One region of the Lysinibacillus sp. Ag94 genome, then DNA from elsewhere that is predicted to be linked to it. Evidence: riboswitches for the same ligand, from Rfam matches in the RefSeq annotation. Region 1 holds a riboswitch; the other holds the start of a gene.

Region 1 (4,987 bases):
CAATGCCGATGAGGCGAACATTTTCATCTGCAATATATTCCGCAAACGCACCGATCGCATTACTGCCGCCACCGACACAAGCAAGTACTGCTGCTGGTAGCTTGCCTTCTTTTTCTATAATTTGTTCACGACTTTCACGGCTAATGACTGATTGGAAATGCTTGACCATTGAAGGGAATGGGTGAGGTCCTACAGCAGAACCTAGTAAATAAAAAGTCGTCTCATAGTTTTCCACTAAATCAGCAAATGCTTCATCTACAGCATCCTTTAATCGCCCTTGTCCTTTATCAACAGCTACTACCTTTGCACCAAGAAGCTCCATACGGAAGACGTTTAATGCTTGACGCTTTGTATCCTTTAAACCCATATAAATGGTGCAATCCATTCCGAACATTGCACAAGCCGTTGCTGTTGCTACACCATGCTGACCCGCACCTGTTTCGGCAATCACACGATTAGCACCCATGCGCTTTGCTAATAAAATCTGTCCAAGGACGTTATTAATTTTATGTGAACCTGTATGGTTAAGATCTTCACGCTTTAAATAAATTTTTGCGCCGCCTAATTGTTTTGTTAAATTTTCAGCAAAATAAAGTGGTGATTTGCGCCCAATATATTCATGGAAATAATAATCTAGCTCTTTCTTAAAGTCTTCATCGTCTTTATATTTTTGGAAGTTTTCATCTAAAATATTTAATACATTTTGAAGTTCAGCAGGAACAAAGCTACCACCAAATTCACCGAAATATCCTTTTTTCTCTACTACTATACTCATCTTCTCTCGACTCCTCTTTTCTAATTTTTCCATAAAAAAAAGTCACTACAATCCTTCTGTAAAAAGGACGAGTAACCGTGGTGCCACCTTCATTCGCATATATTGCGCGCTTTCGTACTCCGGTAACGGGGAGTAAATTCGTCCTCACATTTGATGAGGCTGCTCCAAAGCCCATTCGCAAGTACGTACTACTGATTTGCACCAACCATCAGCTCTCTTTAAGTACGCCCGCTTGCTACTATTCTTTTTCTTAGCATTTATTGAAAAGAATTGTAAAGTATTTTCGGAATATTGTCAAGAATAACAAGAAAATAAAAAAAGACGAATCTATTAAGATCCGTCAGTTAAATTAAATTTTTGAAGTTTAAGCGTTTATTCAATGTATACATAATCGGTGCACCGACCGCTAAGACAATAAATTCACCTGTAGCAACAGTTAACCATGTCCAGAAGAATGGTAATTCTAGTGCAATGTTCAATTCAAAAGCAATGATGAACATTGTGCAAGTAAATAATAATGTATTAATGACTAAACGTGCCCAAATATTTTTAACAAATTTACAAATAAGAATGAACAATCCAAGAGTAATCATCGAATGGGCTACACCAAAATACAAATCGATAATGCCGTTTGGTGAAAATAGATTGGAGATAAATACACCAATAATGATTCCGAAGGCAAAGCGTGGATTAAACGCAACTAAATGATTAAACATTTCTGATAGACGGAACTGCACCTCTGTAAAGCCAAATGGGGCGACTAACAATGTAATAGCGATGTAAAGAGCTGCAATTATGCCACTCGTTGTTAAAAATTTCACTTTCATATACATTTCTCCTTAGTTTTTTTGCGTGGGATGGTTACGAACCACGTGAAGCAAATGCAATCATATCAATGTTCATGCTTATTTGTAAATAGCAATGAGTAAAAAAAACGCAGAAATTCATAGTGCTAAAGGTAATATTTAACCCTTGTTCGTTGTGCTCATAAGAAGAGGGCTTGTACAGTTGCTTCATTACAGATGGAATGAATGAAACTGAACTATAGCTGAGAAGCAACCGTGAACATTAAAAACAGTCATAGTAAAAAGAACTGTTCTAAGCAGTTCTTTTAACAGGTAGAGTTATCTTTTTAAAACACGAAATGCTTGAGCAAATTTTTGGGCGAAGATTAATGGGGGCTCTATTGATTGAAAATGAACGTATAAAATTACTGGATCTGAATATATCCAGTGATTATGGACGGCACTAATAATTAAATTATTTTCTGCAAGTACCTTAACAAATGGTGTTAATTCTTCTTGAAGTACTACAACTTCTCCTAAGTTAAGTGCATTTCCATATATATCGAGTGATTCGAACGTTATTCCAGCATGAAGTGCACTACGACTTGGGCGACCTTGAATCGTAACAGTAAGATTTCGATTAAGTTTTACGGAACATACACCATGTTCCATAGAAGCTTTTCCGTTGGCAATCTGAGCAAATTTTGTACACATATCTTGAAAGCTTTGCATTTAGACACCTCTGCTTTTTTAAACTTCTATTCTGAGGATGCCTTGGTGCTAAAGAAGTAGGAGGTCTCTCGTTGGGATTTATTCATCTAAAACATTTTTAATTTCTCCTATTTCAAAAATGATATCGTCAAGTTGTTTTTTGAATTCATCTGTATATTCTAGTTCTCCATCTAAATCTTTTGTATATTCCAAGGCATTTAAGGCAAAATCTAGAGAAAATGCAAATAGACTGTCACAAAGATTAGAGATGATTGTGTCAATATCCTCTATATTTGCATTTTGTTTCTCTTGTGAATAAGAAGGTTGATTTAAATTGGTTTCTTCATTGTTCATGGTATTCCTCCTTTTAGAAAGCAGCATTCGTCTTATTTGCATCATATGCATTAAGTGTAAAAAAGGAGACTGAAATATGTAGATCAATCTTGTTAGTGGCCAAATGTAAACATTAAGGGAGAATAGTGAACTCGAATGTTAATTTTATTCTGCCATCCAAGGTGTTGCTCAAACGCACGTATGCTTCCAAAATAAGTAGATACCTTGTAGAAGTAATAGTGAATAAATATAATAATTTGACTGCCTGACATTTATTTTGGGGAATGTCGGGTTTTTAGGTTTTATATAAATTACTTGAAAAATCAATAGCAGAAAAATAACTTCGCGAAATTTGTCAATAAAACTTTTGTTATATTAGAAAAAGAAATCAATTTATAGAAATAGTGTAGTTTAGCGGTTTAAAGTGACAAATTAAGTGAAAAAATAAAATATTTTGTGAAGTTTAATAGTCAGAACATTCATAATGTTGTTGACGAACCTATATAATAACGATAATATAGCGATAAGTTCACACTTTGTTTGGATAAAGTGTGATAAATATTAGAGATAATATTGGGGGGATTATTTGTGAAAAGCAATTTAAGAAAGCTTTCGTTCCTGTTATTTGGATTAGTTTTAATGCTTGCTGCTTGTGGCAACAGTGGATCTAGTTCATCAGACTCAAAAGAGAACGACAAGAATAATGCAAGTGAGAGCAGCAATGCAGATGACAAAACATTTAAAATTGGGATTACTCAAATTGTTGAGCATCCATCTTTAAATGCTGCAACTGAAGGTTTCAAAAAAGCAATTGAAGAATCTGGCTTAAAAGTTGAATACGATCCGCAAATAGCGCAAGGAGATAATAGTCTTAATACGACGATTGCAAACAATCTAGTAAGTGCCAACGTAGATTTAATCTTTGCTAACTCTACACCATCAGCACAAGCGGCGGCGACAGCTACTAGTGATATTCCGATTGTCTTCACTTCTGTAACGGATGCTGTTGGCGCACAGCTCATTGAATCTATGGAGAAGCCAGGAAAAAACGTAACAGGAACGATTGATTTACATCCTGATACTATTTCAAAAACAGTAGCATTCTTAAAGGAACTAGGTGCGAAAAAAGTAGGTATGGTTTACAACGCTGGTGAGCAAAACTCAGTAGCACAAGTAAAAGAAGTGAAAAAAGTTATGGCTGAGCAAGGCCTAACAGTAGTTGAGGCATCTGCGGCAACTTCTGCAGAAGTAAAACAAGCTGCTGAATCATTAATCGGTAAAGCGGATGCATTCTATATCATTACTGATAATACAGTAGTTTCGGCACTTGAGTCAGTAATTGATGTAGCAAACTCTAATAAATTACCACTAGTTGTAGGAGAGCTTGACTCTGTAGCACGTGGTGGCTTAGCTGCATATGGTTTTGAATATTATGACATCGGTTATGAGGCGGGGCAAATGGCTGTGAAGATTCTAAAAGGTGAAGCAACACCTGCTGATATACCAGCGCAATACCCACAAAAATTAAAACTATTAATCAATAAAAAAGTAGCGGATGATTTAGGGATCAAAATGAAGGATTCTTGGGGTGCAGAGCTGTTAGAAAAGTAATGACGACATGATTATCTTATGGAACGAAGCGGGGGAGAACGAAAACTGCCCCCGCTTTATCTACTTTTTAGAATAAAAAATGAAGTCATTATGAGGAAGGATTAGCGCTATATATAGTTACGAGCGAATAGAGTACATTGCATTAATCCCAATTATGGTGGGGTAATCCTTTCTAGTTTCATCTTATTAGAATACTAAAAATGATGGTTCATATTGAAAATTGATTGGAGTAAGGCTAGGCGACTCTTAGGAAGTAGCGATAGAGGAACGAAGGCTTATCGGGCGCCCCAGAAATCAATTTCAAGTTATGGTGTTGAGCGAAATTATATTTATTAAGAAATTATTAGGAGATGATGAACTATGTTTTTAGCTATATTTGGCGCGATGGAGCAAGGGATCATCTATGCAATTATGGCACTTGGTGTGTATTTAACATTCCGTGTGTTAGATTTTCCAGACTTAACGGTTGATGGAAGCTTTGTAACAGGGGCAGCTACAGCAGCGACAATGATTATGCTTGGCTACCACCCAATCTTAGCAACTTTGGTGGCAATTGTTGCTGGATTTATTGCTGGATGTATGACAGGAATTCTTCACACAAAAGGAAAGATTAATCCTCTATTATCGGGAATTTTAATGATGATTGCTTTGTATTCTATTAACCTACGCATTATGGGATCAACAGCAGAAAATACGATAGGTCGTCCGAATATTCCACTATTAAATTCAGAGACTTTATTTTCAAAGTTTCAAGCGTTTTGGAGTAATTTGG
Region 2 (4,987 bases), 2.0 Mb from region 1:
TATTATGTTGATCAGACGATTAATAATTATTATGGTACAACTTCTGCGCATAAAGATACACGTCCAAAAACGAATTTAAAAGCGCTTTTAATAATACCGATTGTCTTCCTTTGTGTATTTCTTGGCTATTTTCTTTTGAGTGGCAATCAAACAGAATTTGGTAAACATAAGGAAATACCTATTCGGAAAATGCCAGAAAGCGAAGTTCTTTTATTCTTTTTAAAAGATATTTTTGATAAAGGTGAAGCAATGCCGTCTAAAGAAGAAATCGCAAGTGTCCGTTATTTGAAGGCATACTATTCTGAAGATCAATGGCATTTTGATTACAGTCTTGACGATCCGTTTACAAATAAGCAAGCCAAAATTTCTACCTATATTATTATGGATAAGCTATTAAATACACAAAAAATTGAACAAAAAGATTTTGAAGCCTTTACAGGTTTGACGGTATTGAATCTGATGGGGGATTATGAAATATCACAAAGTGAAAATGTAAGCTTCCGACATCTGGAAGGTTTAAAAAGTTATACAGGCCGCTTTAATGAATCATTTAGTAAAATTGCTGACTATTTTAGCGATAAGTCCAATGTTGTAGAGCTCTCTATTCAAATTCGAAGTAATGATGAACTTGCTTTACTATTACAATTTCCTAATCTTCAATCACTTGAAATTTCGTATCACACCGAGGAGGTTACAGATTTCCCACTGCTGAATAAACTGCCGTTAAAATCATTGTCTATAAAATTTGCCAACGATTTGAAGTGGTTGTCTTTATTAACTGATTTAGAGTCGTTAGCAATAGATTATAGTGAAGCAACAGATTTTAGCTCATTCTATTCACTGAATCAATTACAAAATTTGAAACTTACAGCGGTAAAAAACTTAAAAACGCTTGATTTTATACAAAACATGCCTAATTTACAAACGCTTGATCTTGAAAATATAGATATTACGAATGTAGAACGTCTTAGAAATAAGTCTTCATTGACAAAGTTGCGTTTAGCTTCTCTTTATAAATTAGAATTGCTTGATATCGTGAGTAGCCTGACTTCACTGACCGATTTATCGATAACTGGTTATAGTGGCCAAATAGCACCGATTGTAGCACCCCATTTAACAAAAGCGGAATTAAAAAATACTTTCTTATCCAAGTTAGAGGCACCTGCTTTAAAAGATTTAACTGTTGATATAAGTGGGGGACAGTCGTATTTGAATGGAGCTGAATTATTGAAATACCCACAGCTAGAACAACTTACAGCAATGGAGTCTGGCAATTTTATAGGTATCCGTTCTTTAAATCGTCTACCGAATCTGCAAACAATAAATTTAAAAGAGACCACTTTTTATGAAGAGACGAGTGAGTTATTCAATTTACAGCATGTAAAAACGTTAAATTGTAATGAGTGTAAGTTCCAATTTAATAGTCAAAATTCATTTAGCAACAACAAACTGGAACATTTAACTTTGAATAATGTATCCTTCCGAATAGATAATGGTGATTGGGTACATGAAGTTGATCAGGTAATGCCTTACTTTGTTGGTCTTACAGCTCTGCATTCATTCACTATCCAAGATAGTTCACTGCAATCATTGGGTTTTATGGAAAAGTGGCACCAAATTGAGGTGCTTCACTTGGAAAATAACGCTATTTCGAATGTAGAGCCATTAGTGAATTTGCCTAATTTAAAAAAGCTATATATTTTAGGAAATCAGGTGCAAAATAAATCTGTTCTAGACAATGGAATTATGATTTATTGAGGTAATATGACTATTTTGTGAATGAATTAAATCTCAGCAAAGTGTTTAGTGTACTATATAACAGTGGTTTTTCCAGAGAAGAAAAATACAATTGACGTTTCATACTATTTTTTGTATTATATTGAAAAGAATGCCCGGACTAGATCGGGAGAGGTTCATAGCAAATACCCTCTATAAAAAACTATGGAAACATGACAATATGCCATGTCCATATCGGACGTGGCTTTTTTTTATGTTTTTACTTATGTTTTAATAGAATGATTGGTAATGCCTCTCTTGAAAAGTGTTGGGAAACATTTTACAAGGAGGTTTTTTTATGTCTTGCCGAAGCTGGGATTGAATTGAACTTTTTGGTACTAAGGTACACAATATTCGTTAAAAAAATCGATATAAGGGAGTTTTTCTAGATGAAACAAGAAAAAGCAATTGTTGTATTTAGTGGAGGTCAGGACAGTACAACTTGTTTGTTCTGGGCAAAAGAACATTTTGAAGAAGTTGAGGCTGTTACTTTTGATTATGGTCAAAGGCATCGTCTTGAAATTGAATGTGCGAAGGAGATAGCACGGGAGCTCGGAGTTAAGCATCACATTCTAGATATGTCACTCCTGAATCAGCTTGCTCCGAATGCGTTGACACGACAAGACATAAAGGTAGTAGACGGAGAAAATGGTGAGCTTCCATCGACCTTTGTACCTGGTCGAAATCTTCTCTTTCTTTCATTTGCGGGCGTTTTAGCGAGTCAAGTAGGAGCTAAGCATATTGTCACTGGCGTTTGTGAAACGGATTTTAGCGGATATCCGGATTGCCGAGATGTTTTTATTAAATCCTTGAATGTAACATTAAATTTATCGATGGATGATTCCTTTGTGATTGATACACCGTTGATGTGGCTGAATAAGGCACAAACATGGGAGCTAGCTAATCAGTTTGGGGCACTTGAATTTATACGAGAAAGAACGCTGACTTGCTATAATGGTGTAATAGCAGATGGCTGTGGTGAATGCCCGGCATGTAAACTGCGAAATAAAGGGCTTGATGAGTATTTGAGCTTCAGGAAGGAGTCTTAAGGCATGTCAGAATTTATAATCGTCGATAAACTCCAAAAAATAGATGAAGATATTCACAGAAATCAATTAAACTATCATACAAAGCGTGTACTCATAAGCAAAGAATTTACTTTCGATGCGGCTCATCATTTACACAATTATGAGGGGAAATGTAAAAACCTGCACGGTCATACGTATCGCGTAGTATTAGGACTGAGTGGATACACAGATGAACGCGGTTTGGTGATTGATTTTGGCGATATAAAAGCAATATGGAAACAAAAAATAGAAATTCATTTAGATCACCGTTATTTAAATGAAACGCTTCCACCCATGAATACGACGGCAGAGAACATTGTTGTTTGGATTTACGAAAAATTGACTGAGGCCTTGCATGATGAACAAAGATATAACGGTGCGCGTGTAGAGTTTATCAGACTATATGAAACTCCGACAAGCTATGCAGAAGCTAGACGGGAGTGGATGGAAGTTGAGTAAGGTACCTGTTATCGAGATTTTTGGACCGACGATTCAAGGCGAGGGAATGGTCGTTGGCCAAAAGACTATGTTTGTGAGAACTGCAGGCTGTGATTATTCCTGTTCTTGGTGTGATTCATCGTTTACATGGGATGGTAGCGCAAAACATCTTATCGTCCAAATGACAGCACAAGAGATTTGGTCTGAGTTGAAACGCCTTGGAGGCAGTGGTTTTTCATTTGTCACGATATCAGGCGGCAATCCTGCACTCCATCAAAATTTGGAAGAACTCATTGCGATTTTAAAAGAAAACGACATAAAGATCGGGGTGGAAACACAGGGAAGTAGGTGGCAAAAATGGATGTATGAGATTGATGAACTGACAATCTCACCTAAGCCACCTAGTTCTGGAATGACCACAGACTATTCGGTGCTCTCTAATATGTTCGAAAAGCTTAAAAATCGCAACAGTAATCACCATATATCTCTAAAAGTAGTCGTTTTTAATCAAGAGGATTACGAATATGCTAAACAAATTCACCAACGATATCCAATGATTCCTTTTTATCTCCAAGTCGGTAATGATGATCTCACAACAACTGACAATTCTCAATTGATACTCCATTTGTTGGATAACTATCATGCGCTGATTGATAGAGTGATTAACGATGAGGAATTCAGAGATGTCAAAGTACTACCACAGTTGCATGCCCTCGTTTGGGGGAATAAAAGAGGTGTATAAATAGTGCGTCATTACAATAAATTGTATGGTGTTATCATTATTTATTTGACTACCATCAAATGCGTGTTGTAAAAACCTTCAAATCGAAAGGGAAAAGATTATAACTTGGGAAGGTGTGAGAGTATAGGTTAATTTGGCCTATACTTTTTTTGTACGCCCAACATGTATATAAGCGATAGAGTAAATAGTTGAATCGTGAAGGTAGCAGTAGACTTTACAGGAGTGGCGAGCATAATAGCATCGGCTAGCCATTGATGTAGCTGGGTTCTAGCCTAGCGAATCATGCGCGTAGAGGCTCCGTGTCAAGTTGTAATTATTCACACACTTGTAAAGAAACGTAGTTAATCAGCGAAAGTGTACATGTTTAGACGAGCAAAAATGTACAAGATTATTTTGACATTTACATGCGGAATGTGAAAAAAGTATCTAGTCTGAGGAACACGAACTTCATTGATCAATAACCAAACCGATTTTCACAAATAATAAAAATTCCTACCATTTTATCTACTTTCCTATCTCTATTTGTGTTAACTTATTATTAATAAGGGTTAACTCAAATAGAGAGAATAGGAGGCAATGACATCAATTATTTAAAAAGTAAGATGGAGGAATAAAATGATTCGAAAGTTTTCTACATATGATCTTGCGCAGATTTCATTGCTAGCTTGTCTTATTATCGTTACAGGCATGTTTAAAATTCCAACAGGTTTTCCTGGGTCTGACTTTCAATTATCAGCACCTATTGCCGTTGCGATTGCAGCGGTATTTGGATTTAAGCGATATTTTCTAGCGGGGATCATTGCAAGTTTAATCTTATTTTTACTAGGTATACACTCGATCTTAAATGTGGAGATCTCCTTTATTTTTCGATTGACTGTTGGCCTACTTATTGTATTATTTGGGACTTCAATTCCGGTACTTGTTTTGGCAGGCCCAATTGGCACAACGATTGCTAGATTTGGTT

What was found. A riboswitch is a leader RNA that binds a small molecule or an ion and turns the genes downstream of it on or off. The one in region 1 is predicted to bind preQ1.
Region 2: it holds a riboswitch for preQ1, as region 1 does, so the genes downstream of both, queC (7-cyano-7-deazaguanine synthase QueC) here and MY533_RS01580 (QueT transporter family protein) in region 1, are expected to answer to the same signal.

What each region holds. Positions count from the first base shown of each region.
Region 1 covers NZ_CP096780.1:349,383-354,369, forward strand. The annotation lists gene trpB (tryptophan synthase subunit beta) at 1-775, opposite strand, end outside; T-box leader at 836-1,036, opposite strand; gene MY533_RS01580 (QueT transporter family protein) at 1,120-1,602, opposite strand; PreQ1 riboswitch class I at 1,609-1,653, opposite strand; gene MY533_RS01585 (DUF1259 domain-containing protein) at 1,900-2,292, opposite strand; gene MY533_RS01590 (hypothetical protein) at 2,371-2,625, opposite strand; gene MY533_RS01595 (ABC transporter substrate-binding protein) at 3,193-4,215, shown strand; gene MY533_RS01600 (ABC transporter permease) at 4,576-4,987, shown strand, end outside.
Region 2 covers NZ_CP096780.1:2,312,306-2,317,292, forward strand. The annotation lists gene MY533_RS10680 (leucine-rich repeat domain-containing protein) at 1-1,758, shown strand, start outside; PreQ1 riboswitch class I at 1,903-1,949, shown strand; gene queC (7-cyano-7-deazaguanine synthase QueC) at 2,166-2,825, shown strand; gene queD (6-carboxytetrahydropterin synthase QueD) at 2,829-3,302, shown strand; gene queE (7-carboxy-7-deazaguanine synthase QueE) at 3,295-4,023, shown strand; gene MY533_RS10700 (hypothetical protein) at 4,639-4,987, shown strand, end outside.